3 regions of the Cellvibrio sp. ARAG 10.3 genome follow, and region 1 is predicted to be linked to each of the others. Evidence: predicted binding sites of a transcription regulator. Region 1 holds the regulator's gene; each other region holds the start of a gene.
What was found. Region 1 encodes sigma-54, which starts transcription at its own class of promoters, with help from an activator protein. Its sites were predicted from a motif close to TGGCACANNNNTTGCNNT; they were not measured.
Positions count from the first base shown of each region.

Region 1 (10,920 bases):
GGCTCATAGAGCCCATCCGCACCATTTTCCATCAGGGTATCCTTGCCGGATACACCCATATCTGCTGCGCCGAACTGCACGTAGGTGGGCACATCCGCACCCCGCAGCACCAGCAGACGCACGTTGTCCTGGTTCGTATCAAAAACCAGTTTGCGACTCCTGGCAATATCTTCCAGAGGTTCTATACCCGCCGCCGCCAGCAGCGGTAAAGTCTCATCCATAATGCGCCCTTTGGTCAGGGCGATGGTTAATGTCTGGTTCATAGCAGTCCAACAATAAATTTAACGGCCCGGCACCCGGCGAATATTGGCACCCAGCGCCTGGAGCTTTTCCTCGATACATTCATAACCACGATCAATATGGTAAATCCGATCCACGAGCGTCGTCCCTTCCGCTACTAAACCGGCAATCACCAGGCTCGCGGAAGCGCGTAGATCGCTGGCCATTACCGGCGCACCCTTCAGGCGCTCCACACCTTTGACGATTGCCGTGTTGCCCTCGAGGGTAATGTTGGCCCCCATGCGATTCAATTCGTGGACTTGAATCAAGCGATTTTCAAAGATCGTCTCGGTAACTGTGCCTGTTCCTTCCGCCACGGCGTTCATGGCGGTGAATTGGGACTGCATATCGGTCGGGAATGCCGGATAAGGCGCGGTACGCAGATTCACCGACCTGGGGCGATTGCCTTTCATATCCAGCTCAATCCAGTCCTTGCCGGTGCTGATATGGGCCCCAGCCTCCTCAAGCTTCAATAACACCCCTTCGAGAATCGCTTCACTGGTGTCCTTGACTTTGATACGCCCGCGGGTAGTAGCGGCCGCAACCAGGTAGGTTCCGGTCTCAATACGATCCGGCATCACCGAATAGTGACAACCCTGCAAACGGTTTACGCCGTGCACCACCAATGTCGCCGTGCCTATACCTTCAATCTGTGCCCCCATGGCGACCAGCAAATTGGCAAGATCCACAATCTCCGGCTCGCGGGCTGCGTTTTCCAGAACAGTGGTCCCTTCGGCCAGCGCTGCGGCCATCAACAGGTTCTCGGTCCCGCCTACAGTGACCACATCCATCAGAATATGCGCACCCTTGAGGCGCCCGTTACTTTTAGCGCGGATATAACCTTCATCGATATCAATAATCGCACCCATGGCTTCGAGGCCGCGCAGGTGGATGTCGACAGGGCGGCTACCAATGGCACAGCCGCCTGGAAAAGACACGTTGGCCACACCGAACCGGGCCAACATGGGCCCCAGCACCAGGATAGAGGCGCGCATCGTTTTGACAAGTTCGTAGGGCGCCGTGAAATCATTGATGCTGGTGGGGTCGATCTCCACGCCCATACGTTCATCAATCGTCACCCCCACCCCCATACAACGCAACAGGGCGAGCATGGTGGTGATGTCATTCAGGTGGGGCATGTTGCGCAGCAATATCGGGCTGTCTGCCAATAAGGTGGCGGCGAGAATCGGCAGAGCGGCATTCTTTGAGCCGGAGATGCGAATCTCGCCGCTGAGCGGACCACCGCTCTTGATCATTAATTTATCCATTGGATACCTGGGCTAGGAGATAGGGCGTCGAATCGCTGGGCGATTATTGTTGCTGTTGCTGCTGCCATTCTTCCGGCGTAAATGTTTTCATATAATCCACTGCATGAACGCGGCCATCAGCAAACAATCCTGCCAAAGCGGCATAGACCAGTTGTTGCTTTTTAACGGTAGAAAGGCCAGTGAAGGCCGAACTGATAACAACCAGATTGATGTGATCTCCTTGTACACCAACCTGGACCTGACTGTCAGGGATACTGGCTTCGATCAGCGCTTTGATGTCTTCAGACTGCATAAATATATTTCTCAGGGCTCCTGGCCCGGTGACGTGAATCAAGGATAAGCAAGGGAGGGAATCTTACCGGAATGCGCCGGGCGGCGCATCCCGCATGTGCGAAGCCGGTCGCAATGACCGGCGAGACGCGAATTAAAACAGGATCAGGCTTCAGATAACCAATTGCTGATCACTTTATCGATGTCACCATCTTGCTTGGCGATAGCCTGGCTGAACTGGCTACGGAAAGATTGACCCAGGTTAACACCATTGAGCGTTACGTTGATCAACTTCCATTCATTGGTCTTCTTGTTCAGGCGCATGCTGTAAGCCAAATGATGGACATTACCTTTGTCCGTTACCTCTTGCTTGACAGTGACTGCCGTGGGCCTGTTTGGATTGACGCTGACCGGCAGGATCTTGATATTACTGTCCGCATAGGCTGCGATACCTTTGGCATAAGATCTAACCAAGCCACTCTTAAACACTTCCGCAAATTGTTGCTTTTGTTCCTCAGTGGCTTTCTTGCCACTCTCACCCATCACGACGTAAGCGATAAAAGGAAAATCCACTACGCGCTCAAGAATGGCTTCCACCTCATTGAAATACGCTTCCGAGCTGGCTTTTTCGCCCGGGTTGGCCTTGGCTACGGCAAATAATTCTTGCGCGACTTCTTCAACCAATTCACGAGGATCTTTGACCTCCTTCTCTGCAGCGACCGCCTGGAAACTCAATACGAAACAGGCAGCAATTAACAACAAAGCGCCGGTTACCTTGTGCGATAAATAAGTCATCTGAATTCCTAACCTCATGTTGTCATACGGGAAATTGCCGGTAGGTAAGACTGCCATCAGCGCGATAAGTGCCCTGCACCTGTCGTCAGGATGAACAACGTTAATCCCCCGGCTGAAAATCTGGCCACGCACTATACCACTGGCCTCAGTAGGCGAAAACTCCGCCGCGCGGGAGCGCAAACGCCTACGGAGGGTGGCGGCAATCATTTACGCCGTTATAATGCCCGCTTGATTCACCCAGACCATCCAGCAGCGAGATCTCGCCCCGCATGACTCAATTCGACTTTATCAGCTCCGGGCTGCGCACCATCGATATCGAAGCAGGCGCCGTATCGGCCTTGCGGGAGCGACTGGACCAGGAGTTTATCAAGGCGTGCGAGATGATCCTGAGTTGCCGCGGACGCACTGTTGTCACAGGCATCGGTAAATCCGGTCACATTGCCCGTAAGATCGCCGCCACCTTGGCGAGCACCGGCTCACCGGCATTTTTTGTTCATCCCGGCGAGGCCAGCCATGGCGACCTGGGTATGATCACTAAAGACGATGTGGTGATCGCCATTTCTTATTCTGGCAATTCCAGTGAGATAGTCACTTTACTACCGCTGTTAAAACGCCTGGGGATTCCGATCATCAGCATGACCGGCAACCGTTTTTCCGTGCTGGGCGAAATAGCTGAGGCACACCTGGACATCAGCGTCGCCAGCGAAGCCTGTCCCCTGGCACTGGCACCCACCTCCAGCACAACAGCCACCCTGGTGATGGGCGATGCCCTGGCCATAGCGCTGCTGGAAGCACGCGGATTCACTGCTGAGGATTTTGCTTTTTCCCATCCCGGCGGAGCCCTGGGCCGCAAGCTATTATTGCGCGTCGCGGATATCATGCACGCCGGCGACAAGATTCCCCGCGTGGACGCTGACGCACCGTTATCCCAGGCGCTACTGGTGATGACAGAAAAAGGTTTTGGCATGACCACGGTGGTCGATAGTCAAAACACCTTACTGGGCATCTTTACTGACGGCGACTTGCGTCGCAGCATCGACCAGGGCGTCGATATCGGCAAAGCCATGATGCGCAACCTGATGAACCGCCACCCCAAAACCGTGCGCGATACGACACTCGCCGCAGAAGCACTGAAGATTATGGAAGACCGCAAAATTACCGCCCTGATTGTCGGCGACGAACAAAATCGCCCCATCGGAGTCGTACACATGCATGATATTTTACGTGCCGGCGTGATTTAACCCACCCCCGCTGCGCAAACTCATCAACCCGATTTATTTGCCCGAGAGCCCTGAATGACCCCGGATTTATTGGAACGCGCCCGCCGTATTAAATTATTGATACTCGATGTCGACGGTGTCCTCACCGATGGCAAACTCTACTTCAGCAATACTGGCGATGAACTGAAAACCTTCTGTACCCTGGACGGCCACGGCATCAAACTCTTACAGGGCAGCGGTGTGAAAGTAGCCATTATTACCGGGCGTACCAGCGCCCTGGTCGCCAAACGCGCCAAGGACCTGGGGATCGAATTGCTAATCCAGGGGCGGGAAGATAAATGGGTCGCCTTGCAGGAGAATCTGGACAACAGCATTTCCCTGGAAGAAGTTGCGTTCATGGGCGATGACTGGCCAGACCTCAGCGTGATGAGTCGCGTCGGCCTGGCACTGACAGTACCCAACGCCCATATAAGCGTGCTTGATCGCGCCCACTGGCAAAGTCAGTTTCATGGCGGCCAGGGTGCTGTACGCGAAGCTTGTGACCTGATCATGCAAGCGCAGGGCACCTTTGATGCAGCGCTTGCACATTACTTGCCAACACATCATTAACGGAGTGTCTCATGTCGCGCATTCCGCTGCCCTGGGTTGTTATTTCGCTGCTGGTGATCGGGCTGGTGGCTTTTTGGGATAAGTCGCCCACCGAACTTTTGGGCGAAGATATTGTGAGAAGTGCCAATTTCCCCCAAGCCTATATGACCGATATCGAGCTGCGCGAATATGATGCGGACGGCAACCTGCGCAATATCCTGACCACAGATACTGCCGAGCACTTCCAGATCAATCCAAACCTCCCGGGTCCAAATGATTACACCATGCTGACCCAACCGCGCATGTTGTTTAGTGAAAGTGCCGCTATTGCGCCCTGGCATCTCACGGCCAATGAGGGAAAAATTGATCAGAACGGCCAGTTGGTAACCCTGTTTAACGACGTGCGCGTTTATCAGCAATCATCGGAAGAAGGGCTCCTGGAATTACTGACCAGTGAATTGCGTATCAAGGCCAGCCAGCAATACGCCGAAACCGATAAAGCTGTTAAGATGCGCGCCCAACAAGGCCACCTCGACACGCTGGGCATGAAAGCTTACTTGGGTGAAGACCGCATCGAGTTACTTTCCAGGGTCCGAGGGACATATGAACCTCAATAACAATGTCAGATTTTCTATGATGGCGTGCAAACCGCTTGTATCAATATTCACTCCGTTACTCTGCGCCCTGTGGCTGTCGACACCGGCTCATGCACTGCCCAGCGACAAAGAACAACCCATCCATATCTCTGCTAACAGCGCTCAACTGGATCGCAAGCAACGGACCGCCACATACAGCGGCGACGTGAAACTGAAACAAGGCACACTGGAGATCAGTGCGGACCGGATCACTATCCATACCAACAACAAAGATGAAGTTGAAAAGATGGAAGCCCGCGGTACACCAGCGCGCTATCAACAAAAACCGGCCGAAAACCAGGCGACAATCACCGCCCAGGCCAACAGCATCCGCTACACCCTGACCGATGAGCATTTGTTACTGCTGGAAGATGCATTTCTGGAGCAGGAAAACGGCGCATCTATCAGTGGCAACCGCATTGATTACGATATTCGCAAAGAAATTATGAAAGCGGCGGGAAAAAACGATGCGCAGCAACCGCAGCGCATTGAGATCATCATCCCACCCCAAACCATCAATCAAGATTGAGTCGACCATGCCGACGCTGCAAGCCCAACACCTCGCCAAGAGCTACAAGAGCCGTAAAGTGGTTATTGATGTATCACTCGCCGTCACCAGCGGTACGATTGTCGGGTTGTTGGGCCCCAACGGCGCGGGCAAAACCACCTGTTTCTATATGATTGCCGGTCTGGTCAGTGCCGATGAAGGTCGCATCGTGCTGGACGGGAAAGACCTGACCCATCTGCCGATCCACGGCCGCGCGCGCGCCGGTATCGGCTACCTGCCGCAAGAAGCCTCGGTATTTCGCAAACTGACGGTGGCCGACAACATCATGGCCATCCTTGAAACCCGCAAAGACCTCAATCGCAAGCAGCGGCACGCGAAACTCGATTCCCTGCTCCAGGAATTCCATATCACCCATATCCGCGATAGCCTTGGCATGTCCCTATCGGGCGGTGAGCGGCGGCGGGTGGAAATTGCCCGGGCACTGGCGACCGAACCACAATTCATCCTGCTCGACGAACCCTTTGCGGGGGTTGATCCCATCTCCGTCAATGACATCAAACAGATTGTGCGCCACCTCAAAGATCGCGGCATTGGTGTGTTAATTACCGATCACAACGTACGCGAAACATTGGATATTTGCGAAACCGCCTATATCGTCAGTGAAGGTCACATCATCGCCGAAGGCGATGCAGAAACGGTCCTGAGTAATCACAAGGTCCGCGAAGTTTATCTGGGCGAAAATTTCCGCTTGTAACTTCAGGTGTATTCTGACAAATCACTTGACAAGCCATTAAATTTGTATAACAGGCACAAAGATTGCTAGGTGTTATTGCCTGCAAGACAAAGGCTGTCTAAACTCCACCTGAACAACATCATTTTTTTGGGGTTTAGTTCTACTTACGATGAAGCAGTCTCTACAGCTAAAACTCGGCCAACAACTGACCATGACGCCCCAATTGCAGCAGGCAATCCGCCTGTTGCAATTGTCGACCCTTGATCTGCAGCAGGAAATTCAGGAGGCCCTGGATTCCAACCCCATGCTGGAAATTGAAGAGGCTTATGACAGCCACACTCCCGCCGAGGCCGGTGACGGAGAAGACAGTGATTACCCTCGCCAACAGGAAGTGGCCGCAGAAGCCAACGCAGATCTTGATTCAGGTTTTAACGATAAAGATACCTTTGCCGACAAGGACAGCTACGCAGAAACGAGCTACAACGACACGGAAAGCTTTTCAGACAACGAAAGTTTTTCGGATAACGACAGCTACGTCGATAATGAGCCCCACACCGACTGGAATGAATCCATCCCCAATGAATTGCCGGTAGATACCAGTTGGGACGATGTGTATCAGTCCTCCCATACCAGCAACGCATCCTCCTACGATGGCGAAGATAACGACTTTGAAAGCCGGCGCGCCGTTACCGACTCCCTTTACGATCACCTGATGTGGCAGCTCAATCTGACCCCCATGTCAGATCAGGACCGCGTTATCGCCATGGCAATCATCGATGCGGTCGATCCCAGCGGTATGCTCTCTGTCAGCCTTACCGATATCTATGAAGGTTTGATCACTGAACTGGATGAGCTGGAACTGGACGAGGTGGTTGCGGTACAACATCGCCTGCAACAATTTGACCCCTGCGGGGTGTGCAGTCAGAACCTGTCTGAATGCCTGTTGGTACAACTACAACAATTCGCCCCGACTACGCCTTTTCTCGAACCGGCCAAGCTGATCGTCAAGCAATACCTGCCGCTGCTGGGCAGTCGCGATTACCGCCAATTGATGCGGCGCACCAAACTCAAGGAAAGCGAACTGGGCCAGGCGGTGGCGCTGATCCAGGGATTGAATCCGCGCCCGGGCGATATGATTGCGTCCGGCGACACCGAGTATGTGGTACCGGATGTCTTCGTGGAAAAGCGGGATGGCCGCTGGGTTGTCGAATTAAATCCGGATATTGCGCCCCGTCTGCGGATCAATACCGATTACGCCTCCATGGTAAAACGGGCAGACTCCAGTAGCGACAACACCTTTCTGAAAGACAACCTGCAAGAAGCACGCTGGTTTCTCAAAAGCTTGCAAAGCCGTAATGAAACCCTGCTTAAAGTTGCAAGTTGCATCGTGGAAAAACAACGCGGCTTCCTTGAGTACGGTGCCGAAGCAATGAAGCCGCTGGTACTCCACGATATCGCTGAAATTGTCGATATGCATGAATCCACTATTTCGCGGGTTACGACCCAGAAGTACATGCATACACCCCAGGGAATTTTTGAACTTAAATATTTCTTTTCCAGTCATGTGAGTACAGACAGCGGCGGCGAATGCTCTTCTACGGCGATTCGTGCCATCATCAAAAAACTGGTGAGCGCGGAAAATCCAAAAAAGCCTCTGAGCGACAGCAAGATCACCGAGCTCTTATCCGAGCAGGGAATCCAGGTGGCGCGACGCACCATCGCCAAGTATCGGGAATCATTGAATATCCCGCCGTCCAATGAGCGTAAAAGTTTACTATGACATCCTTTTTCTCCACTGCTAGGCTGATCAACATCGGGTATGCAGAAAGTGTTTTAGCACTATGCAGGAATCAATAATCGTGTCGCAAGGCAAGATTAAGCAACTGTCATAACGAAGAGGAAGTACTATGCAAATTACTATCAGCGGTCACCATCTGGAAGTTACCGAATCCCTCAAGGACTACGTCAACAATAAACTTGAGCGTCTCAATAATCATCACGACCGCATCACCAATACCCATGTGATTCTCTCGGTAGATAAATTGGAACAAAAAGCGGAAGCCACCGTGCATGTAAGCGGCAAGGATTTATTCGCCGATGCGACATCAGAAGATCTCTATGCCGCTATTGACCTGCTGACCGATAAGCTCGATCGGCAATTGATTAAACACAAAGAAAAAATGCGCAGCCATCGTTAATACATTATGCAAATACAATCTCTTCTCACCCCGGGCCGCACCTTGTGCGACATCGAGGGTGTCAGTAAAAAGCGTGTGCTGGAAATCCTTGCCAACACCATCGCCCAGGACATTCCCGCTATTGACGCCGACGATTTATTTCGTCGGCTGATTGCGCGGGAGCGACTCGGCTCCACGGGTATTGGCCACGGCATTGCCATTCCACACTGTCGGGTGGAAAACTATGACGGCGTCATCGGGGCCTTGATTACCCTCAACCAGCCCATCGACTTTGATTCCATTGACTCTGAGCCAGTGGATATTTTATTTGCCATGTTGGTGCCCGAAAATGCCCATGGCGAACATCTGCAAAACCTGGCGGCCCTCGCGGGCGCGCTCAATGACAGCGAATTTCGCGAGCGTTTGCGCGGTGCTGACAGCGACGCAGCCTTGTACGAGATAGCCATCAGCAAGGATTAATCAGCGGCATTGTAAACAAACAATGTCCGGCAGCCTCGGCGGATTGATGAATAAGTCACAGGAACCTACGCCCATGCATTTAGTGATAGTGAGTGGATTATCCGGTTCGGGTAAAAGTACCGCACTGCATGTTCTGGAGGATGTCGGCTTTAATTGCATCGACAATCTGCCGGTGAGCCTGTTGCCGGCGCTGGTTGCACAAATCCAGATTCACAAGGATGACACGCAGAAATTTGCCATTGGTATCGATGTGCGCAACGCCTGGCAGGATCTCAACATTTTTCCGATGATGATTGAGACACTGAAGGAAGCCCATGTACCGTTTCGCGTGCTATTCCTTGACGCACAACCTTCGGTGTTGATCCAGCGTTTCAGTGAAACGCGGCGCAAGCATCCCTTGAGCGATACCAACACCAACCTGGAAGAAGCCATTACCGAAGAACAAAACCTGCTGGAACCGATTCGTGATGCCGCCGATCTGGTGCTGGATACCAGCCATTTGAATCTGCATGAATTACGTGATTTGGTGAAAGAACGCGTGGTTGGCCGTAATGAATCCAATATGGCCATCCTGTTTGAATCTTTCGGTTTCAAACACGGCATTCCGGTGAATGCGGATCTGGTTTTTGATGCGCGTTGTTTGCCTAACCCCCATTGGAAACACAACCTGCGCCCTCTGACCGGCAAGGATCAGGACGTCATCGATTTTCTTGAGGAGCAGGATTCCGTTGAGGAAATGTACGAGGATATCGAGCGCTATCTCACCCGCTGGCTACCGCGCTACCAGGCCAATAATCGCAGCTATATTACGATTGCCATCGGCTGCACCGGTGGACAACATCGCTCGGTCTACCTGAGTGAACGGTTACAAAAACATTTCAACCGATTTTATAACGATGTACAGGTCCGGCACCGAGACATCAATAAACACAAGAAAGCGTGATGTCCTTTTATGCTCATCGAACAAGTGACTATCATCAACAAACGCGGCCTGCATGCCCGCGCGGCCGCCAAGCTGGTAACCACAGCAATGCCGTTTGAGGCGCGCATCCAGGTGCGTGTTGCTTCAAGCACATGTGAGAACCACTGGGTTGATGCCAAGAGTGTTATGTCATTGATGCTCCTGGCAGCCACCCAGGGTACGGATATCGAGGTCCAGGCCGACGGTCACGACGAAGCCTGTGCGATGGAAGCGATCCTGAAGCTCATCACCGAGCGCTTTGAAGAAGACGAATAACCACCGATTCCTGTTGTTATTTGCCCGGCTTTTACCTAACCTAGCTGCCCTTTTTAATACCCACCGCAGATTGACAAGACCATGGTTTATTCATACGACGACATCAATCCCGACGACTACATCCGCAGCAAGTCGCAAGCCAAGCGCGAGATGACCGCGCTGCAGGAGCTGGGTGAAAAGCTGGTGGAGTTAAACGATAACCAGTTGGCCCAAATCCCCATCGAACCCAAATTGATGGAAGCCATCCTCGAAACCCGCAAGATGGTTCACCGCGAAGCCCGGCGGCGCCATTTACAGTACATCGGTAAATTGATGCGCACGACAGATCATGGGGCGATTCAGCAGGCTTATGATCAACTACAAACCAAAAGTGACCGTTATATTCATCGCCAGCATCAGGTGGAACGCTATCGGGATCTGTTGATTGGTGGTGATAATCAGGCGTTACAGGAATTTATTCAATTACATCCCGGCGTGGACGTCCAACACCTGCGCCAATTAATTCGTGTTGCGCAAAAAGAAGCAGCGGAAAATAAACCGCCCGCCAGCGCACGCAAATTATTTCGTTATATCCGCGAACAAATGGAAGCCCACGATCACTGATTAGCGCACCGGCTTTCGCCAGAATCTGTTCTACTCCTGCACAAAAAAAGCCGGATGGTAAGTGACGTACCCTTGCGGGGTTGGCTGGCAAAACGCCAGGGCGAGGAAATATTCCGGCGGCACATCC
Region 1 covers NZ_JBPYCU010000007.1:94,401-105,320, reverse strand. The annotation lists gene hisG (ATP phosphoribosyltransferase) at 1-263, opposite strand, end outside; gene murA (UDP-N-acetylglucosamine 1-carboxyvinyltransferase) at 282-1,547, opposite strand; gene ACSV5M_RS10905 (BolA family protein) at 1,591-1,839, opposite strand; gene ACSV5M_RS10900 (MlaC/ttg2D family ABC transporter substrate-binding protein) at 1,983-2,612, opposite strand; gene ACSV5M_RS10895 (KpsF/GutQ family sugar-phosphate isomerase) at 2,882-3,853, shown strand; gene ACSV5M_RS10890 (KdsC family phosphatase) at 3,908-4,441, shown strand; gene lptC (LPS export ABC transporter periplasmic protein LptC) at 4,453-5,037, shown strand; gene lptA (lipopolysaccharide transport periplasmic protein LptA) at 5,024-5,584, shown strand; gene lptB (LPS export ABC transporter ATP-binding protein) at 5,592-6,317, shown strand; gene ACSV5M_RS10870 (RNA polymerase factor sigma-54) at 6,466-8,076, shown strand; gene hpf (ribosome hibernation-promoting factor, HPF/YfiA family) at 8,204-8,494, shown strand; gene ptsN (PTS IIA-like nitrogen regulatory protein PtsN) at 8,501-8,953, shown strand; gene rapZ (RNase adapter RapZ) at 9,027-9,896, shown strand; gene ACSV5M_RS10850 (HPr family phosphocarrier protein) at 9,906-10,190, shown strand; gene yjgA (ribosome biogenesis factor YjgA) at 10,272-10,793, shown strand; gene ACSV5M_RS10840 (GNAT family N-acetyltransferase) at 10,824-10,920, opposite strand, start outside.

Region 2 (10,920 bases), on a different contig from region 1:
CACACCAAACGTTTGCATTACGCCTTGACCCCGCGGTTTGCGCCTACCAGTTCACCGGTGCAATTGAAGATTACCGGCCAGTTGTATCGCGATTATCCCGGCCTGTATATGCAAACTCATTTGTCGGAAAATCCGCAGGAAATTGCCTGGGTAAAATCCCTCTATCCGGATGCAACGGATTATCTGGATGTTTATGATCGGTTTGGTTTGCTCGGCCAGCGCAGTATCTTTGGCCACGGCCTGCATTTAAGTGATCGCGAGGTAGCGCGCCTGGCGCAAACCCAATCCGGTATCGCCTTTTGCCCCACCTCTAATTTATTTCTCGGCAGTGGATTGTTGGACGTCCAACGTCTTGAGGATGCCGGTGTGCGTTTAAGTATCGCGACAGATGTCGGCGGTGGAACCAGCTTTTCCCTGTTGCGCACCCTTGCAGAAGCCTACAAGGTGCTGCAACTGCAAGGGCAGAATTTACATCCATTAAAAGGGCTTTATATGGCGACTCTGGGTAATGCCCGCGCGTTGCAACTGGACGCGTATGTTGGCAACTTCGCGCCGGGTAAAGAAGCAGATTTTATCTTGCTCGATCTGGCGCCCACCTTGTTACAACAAAATCGCCAACAAAAAACAACAGATTTGAATGAAACCCTGTTTGCACTAATGATGCTGGGCGACGAGCAAAATATTGCCCGCACCTATGTGATGGGTAAACTGGCGTTTCGTCGTTCGTCTCGCGCTCAGGGAGATCTCCAATGGATGGAATGATACTGGAGTGGCTGAACCTGGCGTTTCGCTGGTTTCATGTGGTGGCAGGTATTGCCTGGATCGGGGCATCCTTTTATTTTATCTGGCTGGATTTGAGTTTGCGCGAGCCGCCGCAGTGGAAAAGTGATAAAGGCATCAAGGGTGATCTATGGGCAATCCACGGAGGAGGCATTTATGAAATTGCCAAATACCACCTGCGCCCGGAAGCCATGCCGAAACAATTGCACTGGTTCAAATGGGAGGCCTACAGTACCTGGTTAAGCGGCACCGGCCTGCTGATCCTGATGTACTATCTGCAAGCGCAATCTTACCTGGTCGGTCACAATACCTGGCTGCAATCACCCGGCAGTGCGATTGTCGCAAGCCTGTTATTTATTGCCGTCGGCCAGATCATTTATGAATTACTGCTGCGCACACCGCTGGTCAAAAAAAACCTGGCCTTTGCTGCAGTCCTCGTCGTGTTTATAACCTTTGCCAGTTGGCTCGCCCACCAATTATTTTCGGCGCGCGCCGCGTATTTACATGTCGGCGCCATGATAGCTACCTGGATGGCCGGCAATGTGTTCTGGGGCATCATGCCCGCACAACGCAAATTCGTCGCCGCCGTGAGTGAAAGCCGCGAACCGGATGTGAATACTGCACTCTTCGCCAAGCTCCGCTCCACGCATAACAACTATCTGACGCTGCCAGTTATTTTTTGCATGATCAGCAATCACTATCCCTTTGTTTACGGTCATCCGTACAACTGGTTGGCTCTGGTGGCTATCGGCAGTTTGTTGGCCTGGGGGCGCCATTTCTTTAACCTGAAACATCGCGACATTATCAAACCGGGCATTCTGATCTCCGCCGCTGCAGGTATGGTTTTGGTTGCGATAGTCATGGGTTTTACAAAAAATACAACAGCGCGTGAATCTGCCGGTGAACAACCACAATTGACTGAGTCACGCGAAATGCAGATTCAAACCATTCTCACCACGCATTGCTCCAATTGCCATGCCTCTTCTCCCACGCAACCGGGCTTCAATGCTCCACCGGCGGGTTTGCTGATTGATACATTGGAGCATTTAACTGTGGTAAAAACCCGAGCAATTCCAGCCATTAACTCCGGCTATATGCCACTTGGAAATTTCACGTCCATGACAGATGAAGAGCGTCATGCACTCTTGTTATGGTTGGAGGAGCACTAAGTGGCTGCGTATGTAATTGTCGATATCGAGGTGCACGATCATGAGAACTACCGCACTTATCTTGCGCAAATTACCCCGACGGTAAAAGCCTGCGGTGGTCGCTATCTTGTTCGCGGTGCCGATGCACAAATTATTTCAGGGACATGGCAACCCAAACGCTTGGTGGTGATGGAATTCCCCAATAAAGAAACTGCCCACTATTGGGCCACCTGCGCTGAATATGCACCGATTCATGCCTTACGAAATCAATATGCTACAGCTAATATGATTATTGTTGAGGGCAGTGTGGATTTTTTTGGCTAGATCTTTTTTTAAATATTTAATTCACACAGTTTAAAAATGGCACAAAGAGCCAGGCCGAAGAGGGGTGCGAGACCATCAGCGGCATGGATGCCGCTGATGAGCCTACAAGGAGGTATTCACGGCGTGTCTCGCACCCCTCTTCGGTCTGGATCTCCTCCATCGTGGCACCAACAAGGCCGCCTGATAAACTGATGTCCTTCTGAAAACGCATAAATACATCCCTGTAGCTCCCTCACGTCATCCTTGACGTGAGGGTTTCAGAAGGACATCAGTCCATCAGGCTCAGTGCCACATCCATCTCAGGAATACTTCTTGCAATCAACTCCTCGATCTACCCATCCCGAACAATTCTCGTAAGGACTCCCTGTATCAGGAATCGGCACCCGGGTATCTTCACTATCAACAATCCAGCTACGAGTAGTCAAACCATGAAGAAAATCAGAAAAGCAGTTGCTCTGTTAATGGGAATTGTTGCACTGGCGCTGGTCAGTTGCGCATCGGTTGAGAAAACGCCTAACTACGCCTACACCGAACAGGAAGTACAACTGAATGCCGGTATGTACTATGTGCCGGGTATTCTCGTCAAACCAAAACTCAAAGCCGGCCAAAAGATGCCGGTTGTTGTCATGTTGCACGGTACCGCCTCACAGAAAAATGAAGTCGGTAATTTATACCAACGCCTTGCGGTGTCGCTGGCCAGGCGCGGCTATGCATCATTGCGTATCGACTTTGCGGGTACCGGTGACAGTCTGGCCGATTACAAACTGTATAATCTAACCACTGCCAAACACGATACCAAAACCGCGCTGAATTATTTAGTGCGCCAGGAAATATTCGATCTTGATCGTATGGGGCTGATCGGTTTCAGTCAGGGTGGTTTGATTGCGCAGCTGGTCGCTGCGGAAGATAAACGCATCAAGGCCATGGTGACCTGGTCCAGCGTGGTGGGTGATGGTGTTACGGTATTTGAGTCCTTCTTCGATAAATATTATGCCGAAGCCAAAGAAAATGGTTTTGCGGTGGTGACATTTCCATGGCGTGCTGAGCCCTTGCATTTTGGTTTGCAATGGTTCAACGAAGTTAGCAGTAATACCAGTTTTACCGATATGAAAAATTATCAGGGAAAACTTATGGCCGTAGCAGGCACGGAGGACACGCTGGTTCCGCCGATCTCCTCAACGCGCCTGGTTAATACCATCGGTCCGGAACGTGCTTCGTTAATGTTGATTGACAACGCAGATCATCTGTTTAATGTTCTTGCAGACAGCGATGAAAATACTCTGGCGGAAGATCAGACTATTCCGGAGTTGGTATTGCAGTCCACCACGGATTGGTTCGCTAAAACACTGTGACATTTCAATCCACTTATTTCAGTGAACGATGAGCACAACCTTCTGTCCCACGCTTTACATACGCAACATAACTTTCATAGGAGGTTTTTATGAAAAGGCAAGTTGAAGGTAAGCGCGTGGCGATCCTTGCGACTAACGGTTTTGAGGAATCGGAATTAAAGTCACCTCAAGCGGCATTGACCGAAGCGGGTGTGAAGGTGGATGTGGTGTCGTTGGAAAAAGGTGAGATTCGCGGCTGGTCCAATAAGGACTGGAGCGGTACTTGCCCAGTGGATAAAGTAGTGGCTGATGTTAAAGCGGAAGACTACGACATGCTGGTTATCCCTGGCGGTCTGTATAATCCGGACAGCTTGCGGACCAATCAGGATGCGCTGCGCTTCACGCGGGATTTTTTCGAACAGCACAAGCCAGTGGCAGCTATCTGTCACGCGCCTTGGGTGTTGATCAGTGCCGGTGTGGTGGACGGTCGAACCATGACGTCGTATCCGTCAGTAAAAGATGATTTATGTAATGCTGGCGCAAAATGGGTAGATAAAGAGGTTGTTGTGGATAAAGGTCTGGTCACTAGCCGCACACCAAAAGACCTGGACGCGTTCAATAAAAAAGTGCTGGAGGAATTGGCCGAAGGGAAGCATGCGCGACAGGTTGCTTAATGTAGAGTTTGATTAATTTGGCGTTTGCTTGATTCGCTGGATACGGCCCGGCTGTCGCCGGGCTGTTTACTCTTTTATACCAATCTTTTTTTCATTATTTACTTCACTCGGTAATGCGCTTCGGCGGGTGTTGTTCATGCCAGTGCCGCGCAACATCAACACGCCGACAAACCCAGGTGTCCTGAAATTTCAAAATATATTGCAGGAAGCGTTCCAGTGCCTGGACGCGTCCGGGTCGGCCGATAATGCGGCAATGCAAACCGACACTCATCATCTTGGGTGTGCTGTGACCTTCGGCATAGAGCGCATCGAAGCTGTCTTTTAAATAGGTATAAAACTGATCACCGCAGTTAAATCCCTGGAGCGAAGCAAAGCGCATATCGTTTGCATCAAGTGTGTAGGGAATAATTAAATGCGGCTGGCCATGGTCGTGGTTCCAATAGGGCAGGTCATCGGCATAGGAATCTGAATCATATAAAAATCCGCCCTGTTCAATAATCAATGAACGGGTGTTGGGGCTATCGCGACCGGTGTACCAACCCAGCGGCCGGGAACCGGTCACGCGGGTGTGAATGTCTATCGCTTTTTGAATCTGTTCACGTTCAACGTCTATCGGCATAAATTGATGGTCTATCCAGCGCCAGGCATGGCTGGCGATTTCCCAATCTGCGTCGAGCATGGCGGCAACCGCGTCGGGGTTGCGTTCAAGGGCCATGGCAACGCCGTACACGGTAACCGGCATCTGGTACTTTTTGAACAGGCGATGCAAACGCCAGAAGCCGGCGCGGCTGCCGTATTCGTAGATGGACTCCATGCTCATATGACGGGCTTCATAAGCGCGCGCGCCGATAATTTCCGAGAGGAATGTCTCGGAGGCAGGGTCACCGTGGAGCACGCAATTCTCGCCACCTTCCTCGTAGTTAATGACAAATTGCACCGCAATGCGCGCGCTGCCGGGCCAGTTGGCGTGAGGTGGGTGTTCGCCGTAGCCGATGAGATCGCGGGGGTAGGGCGTTTTTTCGTTCATGAGATTTCCGTTGTGTTGGGTTTTATCAGGAACCAGTTTGACTGGTAGCTTTTGTGATTCTTTTGGAGTGCTTTGTCGGATTACGCTGCGCTAATCCGACCTACATGTTAACCGAGTGGTTTATATATTACCCGTAGGTCGGATTAGCGCAGCGTAATCCGACACCACTCTCTCTAAAACGCTTACACAACCTAATCAAATTCTATGCCAGCGTCACGGTCAGGATTTCCCTTAACCAAAGGCACGTCCCCGCTATATTACTGGGCAATTCGCCAAACCATGCACCAGTTTTAGACAAATCTCGACCGTTCGGACAACTAATTGCCCGCGCCATAGCAGTAATGGCGCTGCATCACCTATCTGGTATCACTATTGCATTAACCCACCTCGCATTTCTCCATTCTTTTTGTTGTAACCAAAACTCTTCTCTTGTGTGGATTTTCCTATGTCATCTTCTCTGTCTTTAAGAAACAGTCTGGCAGTGCATTGGCTCGTTGGTTGTTTATGGATCATGGCCAGCTCTGCTGCTTTGGCAAAAAATAATGCATGGTTTGAAGAATTTAAATCAAGCGCGTCTGATCAGGAGCTTTATACCTTTTTATATGCAATGCCCAAGGGCGGCGACTTGCACAATCACATGAGTGGTTCAGCCCTTTCCGAATGGTGGTATGAGCTGGCGTTAAGCCAAAAAGCCCATGGCTATCGTTTCTACACTAAAGTCAAGATCAACAACTGTCGCCCTTATGGTGGTAATGAATTTGGTCGCCGTCCTTATTTGTTGTTGTTCAACAACCTGCTGGAATCCACCTATGACCAGTTACCGGATTGTGAGAAGCAGGAATACAAACGCCTGGAAGAACTGAGTGCGGACGAAAAAGCCGGGTGGTTGGACAGTATTCGTTTGACCCATGATCACGAAGGGCGCGATGAATTTTTCCAGACCCATTGGCAACGCCTCGACCAGTTGATGGCCAGCCCTTACATGATGGCCGAGATCCTGTACCTGAATATGAAAGCCTTTGGTGATGAGGGACTTATTTATCTCGAATCCATGATGGGGGCCGGTGGTTTTATCAAACCGGACGGCACACCGATTCCCGCTGATGACGTTGCCGATATTTACCGCAAGCGTCTTGCGCAGGCAGACGCAAAAGCCACTGGCGTTACAGTCAGATTGCAGGAATCTATCCTGCGCTTTGCCCCCAACGCTGAACAACAATTGGTGAATGCCTACGATTTTGTATCGCGCAATCGCGATTTATATCTGGCAGTCAATATGGTCGGGCGGGAAGACAATGATAAAGGCCATCCGCTGCGGTTCACCAAAACCCTGCGCGAGTTGCGCCAAAAATATAACAACGTGCGTTTGTCCGTGCATGCCGGTGAGGTGGATGAACCTAACTTCCATATCCGCGACACTTTAATGCTCGGGGCTGATCGAATCGGCCACGGGGTTAACCTGATTACCGACAACGATTTGCTGCGGCAAATGCGCCACGGTCCTTATCTGGTCGAAATCAATCTCATCTCCAATCTCCTACTGGAATACGTCAGTAAATATTCCCAGCACCCGTTCCCGGAGTACTTGCGTCTCGGCATTCCGGTGGCGTTATCAACCGATGATCGCGGCATGTGGGATTCCAATATTACCGATGAATTTTTTGTCGCAGTGAAAGAATTTAACCTGTCCTGGGATGAGTTGATGCTGCTCAGTCGTAACTCCCTGCAATACAGTTTTGTTGAAGACGAGGTAAAAGCCAGGTTGCTCGATACCTATAACAAACGTATCAGCCAGTTTGAAAAAACCGTTAAAGCGCGTGGTGTTGCTGGCCTGAAAAATGTTGCGCCGGTGACCTACAGCTTTACCTGCAAACGCTATCAGGTGTGCACATTTAAGTAATCCGTTCGCCGTGTAAAAAATCGAGCCACGATTTGGTGCACGGCACAGCATCATGCTTCAACAAGGGCCGGCAGCTCACCCACGAGAGAGCTGAAAAATCCGGAAGTTTTAGATTAATAAACGATTGAACTGTATTTTAAGCCTTGCAGATGATTGATTTAAAAGGAAATAAATCTGCCATCTTAAAAACGTAACCAGTTAGACAGGAAATGGCATGGGGCTTGCTAAACCCTGAACAGCGTCACAGTAAATATTATTAGACCTCTGGAGTGCACTCGTTATGACCACACACAATTGTTTCAAGCGTAAAGAACTCGCGCTGCTGATCAGTCTCAGTTGCGTGCTCGCTGCACCTGCTACGCTGGCTCAGGAAGAAGTTGTCGAGCTGGAAACCTACACTGCCGAAGGGCAGGTGGAAGACACCATGGGTGTTATGCCAACTGAGCCTGTGAAGTCGGTTTTCGGTTTTGGAAAAACCATTCTCGAAACACCGCGCGGTGTGACCTCGGTCAGTGCCGACATGATGGAAAGTTACAACATCACCGATATTGATGACCTGGTATTAATTTCCCCCGGTGCGTTTACCCAGTCGTTCTTCGGCGTTGCCGGTTCTCTTGATGTGCGCGGTACACCGGGTGAGGTGTATTTCCGTGGTGTGCGTCGCGTGAACAACCCCGGCAACTACCCCACGCCGATTGGTGCAACAGATCGTATCGACATTGTGCGTGGTCCCGCCTCGCCGATTTATGGCCCATCCAAGATCGGTGGTTACCTGAACTTCGAACCCAAGTCTGCGCGCGCTGAAACCGGGCAATATCTGGAAAAAGCTGCCGGTGAGATTTCCATTACACGCGGCAGCTGGGATAAAAATGTATTGTCAGCAGAAGTGGGCGGTCCCGGTGCGATCGGTGAAAAAAGTCTCGGCTATTACATCTATGCAGAAACTGAAAACTCTGGCAGTTACTACGACAACTCCGGTACCGACCAGAATATCCTGCAAGCTTCCTTTAATATGGATTTCTCTGACAACACCCGCATTGAATTCGGTGGTATGTACCACGAATACGATGGCAACCAGGTGGCTGGCTGGAACCGTTTAACCCAGGATCTGATTGATAACGGCACTTATATTACCGGTACCGCACAAGCAGTGGATCTGGATGGTGATGGTTACAATTCACCAGACGAATACGATGCCTGGAAAGCAACCTTTGCCGAAGGATCGAGTAACTTTTTTGTACCTGCCGGTGCAGCCACCAATGCCGACATGGACCCGGCCTGGGCGTTGGAAAACGTAGGGACCACCAAACTGAAAGGCAACCAGACCCTGGTTTCACCGGAAGATCAATTAGTCACCACCGTAACCACCTTGTATTTCGATGTGATTCACAGTGTCAGCGACAGTTTTACCATCACCAACAAAGCCTTCTACGAAAAACTGGAAAACATCAACGAAAACGCCTACGGCTTTTCGCAATTTGTCGACAGCTACGCGTTTGAAGATCAATTGATCTTCGCCTTTGAAGCAGAACACGCTGATTGGTTAAAGGCCAGTTATCAAATATCGCCCAGTATTCGTTACACCGATTTCCAACAAGGTGACGATTTCGATTATGAATACTTTGACCGCCGCGATTTGAGTGGCCCTTCCACTGCGCTGGATCGCAAATTATTGGCAACCGTCACTGATTCTGATTATTCCAATTACCTGGTGGGTGATTATACCGATTACGGTCTGGCATTTTTGGCGGACTACACCATCGCTGAAAATCTGGGTTTATTAGTAGGTGCACGTTACGATTATCTCGACATGACCTCGACATCAGTCGGTGAAAAAATTCGCGGTACACCAGACAGCGTGACAGCCAGTGAAACCGATGATGGTGTGTCATGGACAGCGAGTTTGTCCTACACCTTACCGTTTGGTTTAACGCCTTATGTCACTGTGTCTGAACAGGCCACCATTGTGATGGGGCAGGGATCAGAGATTTCTCCCGGACTGATTGCCGACGGTAATGCGATTGCCGATTCTGAATTGGAAGAAGTGGGTATCAAAGGCAGCTTCCTGGATGACCGTTTGTATTTCTCCGCGGCCTGGTTCAACCAAACCCGCACCAACTTCAGCGCGCAGGATCAGGTGAGTAACAACACTACCGAAAGTGAGGGTTACGAATTTGAAACTCGCTTCCTGGTGACTAGTAACTTCACCCTCACCGCAGCGATGACTCACCTGGAAATTACCAACCTCACCGCATTGGATGGCGGCACCCAGTTTGGTTTCCAGGGTGCGGGTGATCTGACCGGTGTGACTGATCCGTCACTGTTTTACGGCTACGTGATGCAAGGTCTGACCTTGGTAGGTAATGAAACGGATGCGCTGAAATCCGGTATCCCGGAAAATATGTACAGCCTGACCGGTGCATATGATTTCGGTAACGGCTATCGCATCACCGCCAGCACGGTACATGCCGATTCAACCTACTCCGGTTTCTCCAAAGCAGTGGAGCTACCTTCATACACCTTGCTTAATGCCGGCATCAGTTATAACACCGATACCTGGAGTATCAGTTTGCAAGGTAAAAACCTGACGGACGAAAAATACTTCCGCGCGAATTTCCCGGACCTGTTCGGCAGCACCATCGTACTGCCTGAATTGCCGCGTCACTTCGTCGCTAACGCGTCATTCAAGTTCTAACCGTTTGCGTGTCAAGGGGCCTCAGGTTTGTGGCCCCCTACTAAACAGAGGTCGATTATGGTTTTTCGTAAACCCCTGGGGGCTGCGCTCATGGCAGTTACCCTGTTTTCCCTGCCGGCGGTGGCGGTCGAAGATAGCCTGCAACAACAGGAAACGATTGATAAAAGTGCAGTGACGAGTCAAAAACGCATTGATAGCCTGGCTGATCAAACGGCTGATGATTTACAGAATTACCGCATTGCGTCACAGCGTTTGGAAAGCTTGACGATCTATAACCAACAAATGGAAAAACTGATTGCCTCGCAAAAAGCCGAGATTTCCAGCATTCAAAAACAAACGGCGGAAATTGACAACATCGAAACCGGTGCGCTGCCATTGATGTTGAAGATGACCGAAACCCTTGAACAATTGTTAGCGGCGGATGTGCCTTTTCTGAAAGAAGAGCGCCAGGATCGTGTGGCTAATCTGCGCACCTTGATTGATCGCGCCGATGTCACCGCCGGTGAAAAATATCGCCGCATCATGGAAGCCTATCTGGTAGAAGTGGAATACGGTCGCACCATTGAAGCCTATCGCGGTGAACTGGTGATTGAAAACGAAGCGCGCACGGTAGATTTTTTGCGCATCGGTCGCGTTGGCCTGTTTTACCAAACCCTGGATGGGAACGAAAGTGGCCGCTGGAATAACAGCCGTGGGGCCTGGGAATTACTCGACTCAGGTTATCGCACCAGCGTGCGCGACGGTCTGCGTATCGCGCGCAAGCAAACTCCGCCGGAGTTGCTGACGCTTCCTGTTAACGCGCCTGCCCAGTAAGGAATTCCGTTTATGAAATCGATTGTCAAATTTGCCTTCAGTAGTTGTTTAAGTATCTGTGCGCTGGGTTTTTCTGTTATCAGTTTTGCGCAAACCAGCGATACGCTGAAAAATCTCTATCAACAAGTCAGTAAAGAAGTTAGTGCCGAAGCCGCACATAACAGTGAACGTGAACAGCGTTTTCGCGCGGCTGCCAGCGACCAAAAAGCCTTGCTGGCCGAAGTACAG
Region 2 covers NZ_JBPYCU010000010.1:34,158-45,077, reverse strand. The annotation lists gene guaD (guanine deaminase) at 1-762, shown strand, start outside; gene ACSV5M_RS13455 (urate hydroxylase PuuD) at 750-1,949, shown strand; gene ACSV5M_RS13450 (DUF1330 domain-containing protein) at 1,950-2,252, shown strand; gene ACSV5M_RS13445 (hypothetical protein) at 2,269-2,463, opposite strand; gene ACSV5M_RS13440 (alpha/beta hydrolase family protein) at 2,681-3,604, shown strand; gene ACSV5M_RS13435 (type 1 glutamine amidotransferase domain-containing protein) at 3,694-4,257, shown strand; gene puuE (allantoinase PuuE) at 4,361-5,284, opposite strand; gene ACSV5M_RS13425 (adenosine deaminase family protein) at 5,730-7,184, shown strand; gene ACSV5M_RS13420 (TonB-dependent siderophore receptor) at 7,465-9,879, shown strand; gene ACSV5M_RS13415 (DUF3450 domain-containing protein) at 9,937-10,692, shown strand; gene ACSV5M_RS13410 (MotA/TolQ/ExbB proton channel family protein) at 10,705-10,920, shown strand, end outside.
Region 2: the regulator sigma-54 is predicted to act here: its motif matches at 5,477-5,494, upstream of puuE (allantoinase PuuE).

Region 3 (10,920 bases), on a different contig from region 1:
TGGCGCAGGCAGAAATTGCGAATGCAACAGATTTTGCACGTCATCAGGAACCTGTGTACTTCAGCCTCTATGATCTCGGTTTGGAGGATCAGGATGCACAGGTACAACACCTGATTGCCAAAGAAGGCGAGCAGCGTTTGCCAACGCAGATGGTTGATCGTGATGCAGACGGCACGCCCGATGACCTGTTGATCACACTGGATCTTTCACCAGCGCAGAAACGCAATATCACCATTGTGGCCGATGCGGATGCGCAACCGCTGGATATACCCAAGCAAACCCAGGCAGAAATCTCCCATAAAGTGGGCGGTGAATGGCAGGATAAAAAATATATCGGCGGCACCTTTGAGAATGTCAAAGAACTGACCCCACCGCCGCAATACACCGATCACTCAGAATTTATTCGTTACGAAGGGCCAGGCATTGAGTCCGACAAAGTGGGTTACCGGATTTATCTCGACTGGCGTAACGGCTTTGATATTTTTGGTAAGAAAACCAGCGACATGGTGTTACAAGATGTCGGGCAAGATGGTTATCAGTCTTACCATGAGCCTGCCGACTGGGGCATGGATTTATTAAAAGTGGGTAAATCTCTGGGAGCCGGCGGTTACGGATTCTGGAATGGTAAAGAGGTCGAGCTGGTATCCAACGTTGACCAATGGACCGCAAAAGTCATTGAAGATGGTCCGCTCTATTCCGCGCTGAATTTGACCTACAAAGGTTGGGAAATCAACAACCAAAAGCTGGATCTGGTCAGCGATCTGTCCATGACTGCAGGTAGCCGTTTGGTGCATACCCGTTTAAGCATATCGGAAGAGCTGCCCAATATCGCCATCGGCATGGTGAAACATCCGGGTACAAAATTGTTGCAAGGCAGCCAGGAAGTCAGCGGTTATGCCTGGACCTATGTCGCCAGCTGGGGCAAGCAAAGTTTAAGCGGTGAAGATGATTACCTGGGCGTGGCAATCCTGTTCCACCGTCAAAGCCGCGTTGAGCAAACCGAGGACGCCAACAGTTATGTTTCTGTGATGGAGCCCACCGGTGGCGAGCTTGAATATTATTTCCTCGCGACCTGGGACGGGGAGAAAGATGGCATCAAGACAGAAGAAGAGTTTGTGGCTTACCTGGAACAGGAAGTTAAACGCCTGACCGCTACACCACGCATTCGTTTTGAAAGCGCCCTCAGCGAAGAGGCCAAATCATTTCCCATCACTGCCGATGCGGCCCTGAACTGGAGCAAGCGCCTGGTGGATTCCGAACTGGAGCGCAAAACCCTGAATTATCATTATGATGGCTGGGACGAAAACCGCCGTCGTAAACCCAAATTTGAATACGATATTCACGGCGTACAGATTCTTGCGCTGGAAGAATTGGCCAGGGTTGCGCCCGATGCACGCTACAACGATGTTGCAGAAAAAGTCACCGGCAGTTTTATTACCGATGAAGGCGACATTCGCGAATACGATATCAAAAATTACAACATCGACAGCGTCATGCCCGGCATGGTGGTGTTGAGTTTGTATGAGAACACCAAAGACGAAAAATATCGCAAAGCGGCTGATCTATTGCGCAAGCAACTTAAAGAACATCCGCGCACCAGTGAAGGCGCTTTCTGGCATAAACAAGCTTATCCCCATCAGGTATGGCTCGACGGCGTATACATGGGCATGCCTTTCCTCGCGCGTTACAGTGTGATGTTTGAGGATGGCGAAAGTCTGGAAGAAGTCGTCAAGGAATTCAAACTGGTACACGAGAAGCTGCGCAATCCCGAGTCCGGACTTTATTACCATGCTTGGGATGAATCCAGGCAAATGAACTGGGCTAACAAGGAAACCGGTTTATCCGAGTTTTATTGGGGCAGAGGTTTGGGCTGGTTAACCATGGCGCTGGTGGATGTGCTGGATTACATCCCTGAAAGCAACACCGAATTGCGTAAACCCTTATTGGATATGGTGACTGAACTGGCGGCGGATTTACGGCGCTATCAGGACCCGGCCACCGGTACCTGGTTCCAGATTCTGGACCAGCCGGAGCGCGTCGGTAATTACCGTGAATCCTCGGCAAGCGCGATGTTCACCTACTTTTACGCCAAGGCGATCAACAAGGGTTATGTTCCGGATTCCTATCGCGCAACCGCGCAAAAGGCCTACGAAGGTTTGATCAAGGAATTTGTGACGGTGCACCCGGATGGTTTGATCAGTATGACCAATCAATGTCTGGTAGCAGGTCTCGGTTTTGGTCGCGATGGCAGTTATGATTATTACATGAGCGAGCGGATATTCGAGAATGATCCAAAAGGTAACGGACCCTTTATTCTCGCCGGTGTCGAAATGTATAAGCTGCTCGGCAATAACGCAGCACAATAAATAATAAGCCGTACCTGTCAGCCGGATAGTGGATATTAAAGGCCCTATCCGGCATTGTACTATTGAACAACCAACCTGGTAACGCTGAAGGTTTTATTATGAAAATTGTGGAAGAACGCTTTGCCGTTCATATGGATGACTTCAAACATTACGATACTGAAAAATTGCGCAAGCATTTTCTGATCGAGAAAATTTTTGAAGCCGATGAAGTTCTCTTTACCTATACCCACTACGAACGACTGATGGTGGGCGGCGCTATGCCGGTCAACAAAGCAATCAAGCTGGACCCGGTGTATCAGCAAAAAGCGGATTTCTTTTTACAGCGACGCGAGCTGGGTGCCATCAACATTGGTGGCAGCGGCAAGATCACCGTCGACGGCACAGAGTATAAGATCAACACCAAAGAAGCCCTGTACATCGGTCGCGGCGCACAGGATGTCAGTTTTAGCAGTGATGATGCCAGCAACCCGGCAAAATTCTATTTGAATTCAACACCGGCGCATCATGCCTACCCGACCAAAAAAGTCGGCAAGGAGGACGCCAAGGTGTTGAACATGGGTTCATCGGAAACCTGTAACGAACGCAATATTTATCAGTTAATGATTGCCGGTGTGGTTGATACCTGCCAATTGCAGATGGGCATGACCGAACTGAAAACCGGCAGCATCTGGAACACCATGCCGGTACACACGCACAGCCGTCGGATGGAAGCCTATTTTTATTTCCAGATCCCGGAAAACCAGGCGGTGTGTCACTTTATGGGTCCGGCGCATGAAACGCGGCATATCTGGGTTGGCAATGAACAAGCGGTGGTGTCGCCGCCCTGGTCCATGCATTCCGGCGCAGGTACAGCCAATTACACCTTTATTTGGGGTATGGCCGGCGAGAATCTGGATTACACCGATATGGATTTCCACAAGCCCAGCGACTTGAAATAAGGATCAACTCATGACACATCCTCTGTTTGATTTAACCGGCAAGATAGCTGTCGTTACCGGCGCTACCCACGGCCTGGGTATGTCCATGGCCTGTGGTCTTGCCAGTGCCGGCGCCACCTTGATTATCAATGGCAATTCGTCGCAGGAAAAAATCGATAACGCGGTGGCGGCATACCGTGCAAAAGGCTTCAAGGCGTTCGGTTATAAATTTAACGTGACAGATGAAGCACAAGTGATAGCAGCTGTCGATCAGATTGAACAAGATCACGGCCCTATTGATATTTTGGTCAACAACGCCGGTATCATCAAACGTATTCCATTACTCGATATGCCGCTGGAAGAGTTTGAAGAAGTGATCAAGACTGACCTCACCGGCGTGTTTACCATGACGCGCCCGGTAGCGCGCAAGATGGTGGAACGCCGCGCGGGCAAGATCATCAATATCTGTTCCATGATGAGCGAGTTGGGTCGCAACTCTGTCGGTGCATACGCAGCAGCGAAAGGCGGCCTGAAGATGCTGACGCGCAACATGGCGACCGAATGGGCCAAGTATAACGTACAGGTAAACGGGATTGGCCCCGGTTATTTCGCGACCAGCCAGACCGCTCCAATTCGCGTTGATGGCCATCCGTTTAATGATTTCATCATCAATCGAACCCCGGCTGGAAAGTGGGGCGATCCGGATGATCTGCAAGGCGCGACGATTTTCCTGGCATCAAAAGCGAGCGACTTTGTGACCGGACAAATCGTGTATGTCGATGGCGGCATCCTCGCCACCATTGGCAAGCCCTCCAACGAAGCCTGACCCTTTCTCCTCTGTTTTTTTGCTCTTTGCAGCCGCTGCTGACGCAGCGGTTTTTTTATGTGTGGCACACAACAAGGCGCCATCTCCGCAACGAACCCGACTTACTTTCTTTTGTCTAGAATCTTGGCCAATACATCCTCGCCATCGACACCAAAACCCTACACATTCAAATGGAACGAACCAGGTAGAAGACGACGATGAAGAAGGCACGGCTGGAGCAAGCAACGATGGAGAAAGCAATGAATCTGACAGCAGTCCTGGATGAAATTAAAGAAAATATCGATGGCGATAAAATCAGCTTTGGTAAAATCGTCGACGAATTTGAAGATCGCGGCTACGGCCCACTGTTGCTCATTGCAGCATTGTTTATCATGTTACCCACCGGGGGCATACCGGGAATTCCCACGGTATTAGCTGTTGTTATTATTTTTATTGCCGCGCAATTAACCTGGGGACGCTCCACACCCTGGTTGCCGGATAAATTGCGCAGCATCAGTTTTGATAAAGCGAAATTTACTAAAGCAGCGAACAAGATCAAACCGTTCACTCGCAAAGTTGATTACATACTCCGGCCACGACTGAAACGCTTCGCCAAGAAGCCCATGACGCGCATTATCGGGGCTGTGATTATTGGGCTGTGTTTATTCATGCCGTTTTTGGAAATCATTCCTTTCGCAGACGTAATTCCTTCTTCGTCTATTGTGATTATCAGTCTCGGCCTGACGGCACGTGATGGTATCTTCACCCTGGTCGGATTGATAGCGGCACTTGTCATGCTCGGCGGCCTGGCGACCTGGCTACTGTAGCCGTTCAATCACCCGTGTAAGCCTCAAGCACATTGTTCAAAAAACGCTGCCCTAGCGCTGTGGTTTTCATTATGCCTTCACCCACCTCTACCAATCCCTTCTGTGTTAATTCCGACCATTGCGGCTCCAACGCATTAAATGGCAAGCCCGTACGTTGTTGAAAAAAAGCCACAGGGACTCCTTCCACTAAACGTAAACTATTTAATAAAAATTCCAGGGGTAGCGCGTGTTGCTGTAACACCTCGCCACCACCGAGGTACGTGTTTTGATGACCGGCAACAGCAGGTGAAATTTTATTGTGGCTGTCCAGGTAGTGTTTGGGTAAACGGGTTTTCCATAAGCGCGTAATACCTTGTTGTGTCGGCGACGTGATCTTGCCGTGGGCACCGGCGCCGATGCCAAGGTAATCACCAAACTGCCAATAATTGATATTGTGCCGCGCGCGTTTGCCCGCTTGTGCATAGGCAGAAATTTCGTATTGCCGGTATCCGGCTTCCGCCAACAGGTTCACACCGGCATCCTGAATATCCGCGAGGATGTCTTCGTCCGGTAAGCGCGGCGGCGCCGAATAAAAAACCGTATTCTGTTCGATGGTCAACTGATACCAGGAGATATGCTCCGGCGTCAGTGCAATCGCCTGTTGTAAGTCGGCTTGCGCATCCGCTACGGACTGCTTAGGCAAACCGTGCATTAAATCCAGATTAATATTATCGAAGCCGGCGGCGCGTGCGACATCTACTGCACGCAGGGCTTCACTGCGACCATGTACACGGCCCAGCAATGCCAGTTGCGTATCGTTAAAACTCTGGATGCCGATGGATAAACGATTCACACCGGCAGCGCGAAATCCGCGAAAGCGCTCCTGCTCAAAGGTGCCCGGATTTGCTTCCAGCGTAATTTCAATATCCTCTTCAAATCCGACCAATTGCTCAGCGTCTTGCAGAATCTGCCCGATCGCTTGCGCCGATAGAATACTCGGCGTGCCGCCGCCAAAAAAAATGCTGATGAGTTTGCGCCCCTGTGCCAGAGACGCATCCTGCTCAAGATCAGCCCGCAACGCGGCGACATAATCTGCTTCCGGCACGGCATCATTGGCTTGATGCGAATTAAAATCACAGTAGGGACATTTGCGGATGCACCAGGGAATGTGGATGTACAGTGCCAGGGGAGGAAGTTGCAGCATGGGAGTCCTGCTGGTGATACAGCAATAAGAATTAACGAAATGCAGTTAACAAACCGCAGGAAAATCGTTCGCTATAAAAAGCGGTTTACCGGCTTTTTAATATGGCCAGCAAATCCGCCATAGCCATACCGCGATGGCTGATACGGTTTTTTTCATCCTTGTCCAACTCAGCCGCCGCACACCCATGAGTCGGCACAAAAAATAAAGGATCGTAACCAAACCCACCCTGCCCGCGCGCCGCTGTGAGAATGCGCCCCTCCCATGAACCGTGGCAGAGTAGCGGCGTCGGATCTTCTGCATGACGCATAAACGCCAGCACACAGTGGTATCGCGCGGTACGTTGCGCCTCCGGGACAGCGTGGAGTTCCTGGAGCAATTTTGCATTGTTATCGCCGTCGGAAGCACCGTTACCCGCGTAGCGCGCGGAATAAATGCCCGGACGGCCATTGAGCGCATCAACTTCCAGACCTGAGTCATCTGCAATGGCGGGCAAGCCGGTGTGGTGACAGGCATGGCGTGCTTTGATGATGGCATTTTCAACAAAGGTCAAACCGGTCTCGTCAGCATTATCAACCTGATAAGCAGATTGCGGCACCACGTCGAACCCACAGCCGGCAAGCAATTGCTGGAATTCACGCAGCTTGCCGGCATTGCCGCTGGCGAGCACTATTTTCTGAGTCATACCACCGTCACTCTTCAGTATGCAATTGGCGGGTGAAGCGCACTGTAAACGGGGCGGATGCCGTGTCCGGTTGCACCTGTACGGTAAAGTTGACGACTTCCTCATTAGTGTGGCGCAGCGGAGCGAGATAGTAAGTCGCATCCCCTTCTGCGATGGTTTTAAATGTCAGTGTGCGCTGCTGTTGAATCAGGTTGGTCGCCGTGCCGCTCACCTTAGCCGGCAATCCCAACGTGGTCTTGCCATCCTGCGTCCAGGTGAGGCTGATGTTAACCAGAACCTGGTTGGCGGCGCGAGTGAGTCCGTATACCTGAGCGACTTCCGGGCTGATAAAGGTGCTATTAAACACACTGAAGTGAACGGTGTAAGCACCAAATTGCTGCGAGGTTTCGACCGGTTTTGGCTGGTCTGTCTGGGCCTGGCTGGATAGCGCAGGCAGCATGAAAAGCAGGATGCACAGGTGGGCGCGAAATGATGACATTACCGGCAATCTCCCAAGGGACAAAAGTGTCCGCATTTTACAGGATTACGCCGTATTAAATGTCGAAATGAGTGAGAGTAAAGCGAAACACCGGAGCCAGAGCTCCGGTGCCAAGGGTGATGGAAAAATTAATTAGCCATTTTTTCCTGGATGCGAGCGCGCAAATCCTGGTCCTGACCGGCGCGGCTGGCGATTTGCTGGTACTCAGGAATCGTCAGCCCGGAATCCGCTACGGCTTCCTGCATCTTGGTTTGCGCTTCCTGTTGCAGCTCGGTGGCTTTTTCAGGGGCTTCAGTAGCTTGTAACTGCTCACTGTATTCCTGGTTGATCTTCTGCACTTCCACATAGGCCGTTACAAACTGATCGACCTTTTCCTCGCTAATCTGCGGCTGGGCCTGGGTTGCGGGCGCTGTGGGTGTAGTAGTTTGCGGTACGGTTTCTGCCAATGCCAAAGGTGCTGCACACAGACCGACAGAGATAGACAGAATGGCCAATGGTTGCTTGATCATCTTGAACATAATTTTCTCCTCATGTACTCCATTGAATATAAAAAGTTACATAAGGTGTTTTGCAATCGCTATGCCAGCCTCATAAAAATCCTAATTTATTGATTTTTAATGCTTTTATGGAAGATGACATTCAATAAAACTGTGCCCCGGCGCCCATGCGCCAGATTGACACATAGATACGGCAGATTATTCATCGTCGCTCTCGAGCCACCGGTACAAGGTCCGCCGACCGATGCCCAGGATCTCCGCCGCCCGCCGCTTGTTGCCATCGACCTGTTGCAGTACATAACGGATATAGTCCTGCTCGATGGTTTCCAGGGGAACCAGTTGCCCCTCCACCAACGGCGGTTCCCAGCGGCCCGCCAGGGTGTCGAGAGAGGTAATAGCGATGGACTGCACCCGCTCGGGCAGGTGCTCTACCTCAATTTGCCGTCCGGTGCAAAAGGTCACTGCCCGCTCAATCATATTGGCCAACTCGCGGACATTGCCTGGAAAGGGATAGGCCTTTAGGCGCATCAGGGCATCGGCCGAGATACCTTCCACCGGCTGTTCGCGGCGCAGGTTCTGGTGTTTGAGGTGGTGACTGATCAGGCGCTCCAGGTCCCCGGCGCGACGGCGCAGCGGGGGCACCTCCACCGAAAAGGTTTCCAGCCGGTAATACAGGTCTTCACGGAAGCGACCGGCACTGACCTCCTCCGTCAGTTGGCGATTGGTGGCCGCAATGATGCGCACGTCCAGCTCCTGTTCGCGGTTGCTGCCTACCGGACGCACCCGGCCATCCTGCAAGGTACGCAGCAGGCTCGACTGCATCTCCAGCGGCATTTCGCCGATCTCGTCCAGTAACACCGTGCCGCCGTTCGCGGCGGCGAATAATCCCTGCCGCGCCTTATCCGCACCGGTAAACGCGCCAGCCGCGTGGCCGAAGAGTTCGCTCTCCAGCAGGCTGGCGGGAATACCGCCACAGTTGATGGCCACAAAGGGTTTATCGCGCCGGGGGCTCTCATTGTGGAGCGCTCGCGCCACCAGTTCTTTACCCACGCCGCTCTCGCCGGTAATCAACACCGGCCCTTCCGCTTGGGCGATCTGGCGCAAGAGCGCAAACAGTTGGCGCATAACGCTGCTGCCGCCGATCATGCCGTGGAATTCAGCTTCATCCAACAGCCGCCGATAGTAGGCCACCTCTTCCTGTAATTGCTGGCGCTGCAAGGTGCGCTCAACACACAGGCGCAAGTGATCCAGATCCAGGGGTTTGGTGAGGAAGTCGTCGGCGCCGCGCTTGAGGGCATCCACCGCCTGGTCAATGGTGCCAAAGGCGGTAATGACAATAAATCCCGGCTTGAGTGGTAATTGCTTGACGTTCTCCAGCAAGGTCAAACCGTTCCCATCCGGTAGCCGCAGATCGCTGACGATCAGTTGCGGCAGTTGCGCCTGTAAAAATGCACGGGCTTCCTGCAAACCACCGCAGGCAATACAGCTGTGTCCGGCGTCTTGCAGTTCCTCCATCAGCAATTGCTGCAGGTCGGGATCATCCTCCACCAACAAGACATCAACAGGCTGTGGTCTAGTCATGAGCAACTCCTTGGCTGTGCGGATTAAGGGGCAGATGCAAACGGAAGCTGGCCCCACCCCATTCACTGTGGCCGACCGCTATACGACCGCCGTGTTCACTGACCACGGCGTCCACCACCGCCAATCCCAGACCGGTGCCGGTGGATTTTGTGGTGAAGAAGGGTTCGAGCAACCGGTGTTGATCGCCTTCGTCAATACCGGATCCGTCGTCCTCCACCGTGAACACCAGCCAGCCCGGATCGGTGACCTGCCAATCCAGCCGGACGCGCCCGCCCGGTGTGGCCTGGATGGCGTTGCGCAGCAAATTGATCAACGCCTGTTCCAGTCGCAGACGGTCGCCCTGGAGACTGAGCGAGTTGTCCCGCCCCACCACAATCATCTGCACGTCTTGCTGTTGGCGTTCCATATCCACCTGGGCCAGCGATGAATGCAACAGGTCGGTCACCTTAACGTCACTCATCACCGGCTTGACCGGGCGAGCGAAGTCCATGAGTTGCCGGATGATGCGCTCCATCCGCTGCAATTGCTGACGAATCTGGTGCAGTACACCGGCACTTTGCTCATCCGCATGGCGTAACTCACGCTGGGCTTTACCATCCGCCACACTGAGCGGTGTTCCCAACTCGTGGGCGACGCCAGCGGCAAAGCGGCCGATAGCGGCCAATTTTTCATTTTGCTGCAAGCGGGTTTGCAGTTCATATTCGCGCTCACGTCGCTCCCGCAATTCCTGCTCCGAGGCGACAATACTGTCGAGCATCTGGTTAAAACCTTGCGCCAGGAAGCGGATCTCCGAGGGACCATCCACCGCTACCCGGTGCTGCAAATTACCCACCGCAATCAATTCCATGTCTTCACGCATCCGGTGAATATGGCGGCCAACTGCTCGCTGGTATCCCACCCAAATCAGCGCCATCACCAACAGGGCGGACAACACCAGCATACCAATGGCATTCACGCGAAATTCGTCAATGCGGCGGGAAAAATCACTGCCGCGCCGGGTCACCTGCAAGAGGCCAATACTGCGCTCGCCGCTGTCGGTTAGCGGTAAAAAGTAGGAAAACACTTCTTCGCCACCTATCTCGTCAAATTCACCCTGTTCATCGCCTTTATTTGCCAGATCCACCGCTTCACGATCCTGTACCTGCGCTTTGGATGAGCCGCTGGTGGAGATGCGCTTGCCGTCCTTGTCGTAGACATACACGGCATAGACTTTGTCGATGTCAAAGATAGATGTCACGCTGCGCTGCAAGGTGCCAGAGTGTCCGTGCTGCAGCGCGTGACTCAGGGGTAAACGAATAGCGCGCGCCAGCAATTCAATTTCTTCTTCCATCGCCGCCTTTGCACTGGCTTCCAGGCGGTAGAGGCCGTACCAGCCAGTGGCGATAAGGGTAATCAGGAATGGCAAGAGGACAAACACCAGCAAGGCAGCGCGAATGTTGTAAAACGCGATTCTGTTAAAGGAGAACATAGGCAGTGATGTGTTTGTGAATGATGCTCCATCCTAACACACACAAAAAAAGCGCTGCCTCAGAAATGAGGCGCGCCGAACAAGCGAAGAAAAAATCAGACGGATTTGCGCAAATG
Region 3 covers NZ_JBPYCU010000006.1:110,184-121,103, reverse strand. The annotation lists gene ACSV5M_RS09920 (DUF4861 family protein) at 1-2,366, shown strand, start outside; gene kduI (5-dehydro-4-deoxy-D-glucuronate isomerase) at 2,465-3,304, shown strand; gene ACSV5M_RS09910 (gluconate 5-dehydrogenase) at 3,315-4,109, shown strand; gene ACSV5M_RS09905 (exopolysaccharide biosynthesis protein) at 4,349-4,915, shown strand; gene hemW (radical SAM family heme chaperone HemW) at 4,920-6,098, opposite strand; gene rdgB (RdgB/HAM1 family non-canonical purine NTP pyrophosphatase) at 6,184-6,780, opposite strand; gene ACSV5M_RS09890 (DUF4426 domain-containing protein) at 6,788-7,258, opposite strand; gene ACSV5M_RS09885 (DUF4168 domain-containing protein) at 7,387-7,776, opposite strand; gene ACSV5M_RS09880 (sigma-54-dependent transcriptional regulator) at 7,954-9,336, opposite strand; gene ACSV5M_RS09875 (ATP-binding protein) at 9,329-10,804, opposite strand; gene metW (methionine biosynthesis protein MetW) at 10,900-10,920, opposite strand, start outside.
Region 3: the regulator sigma-54 is predicted to act here: its motif matches at 7,826-7,843, upstream of ACSV5M_RS09885 (DUF4168 domain-containing protein).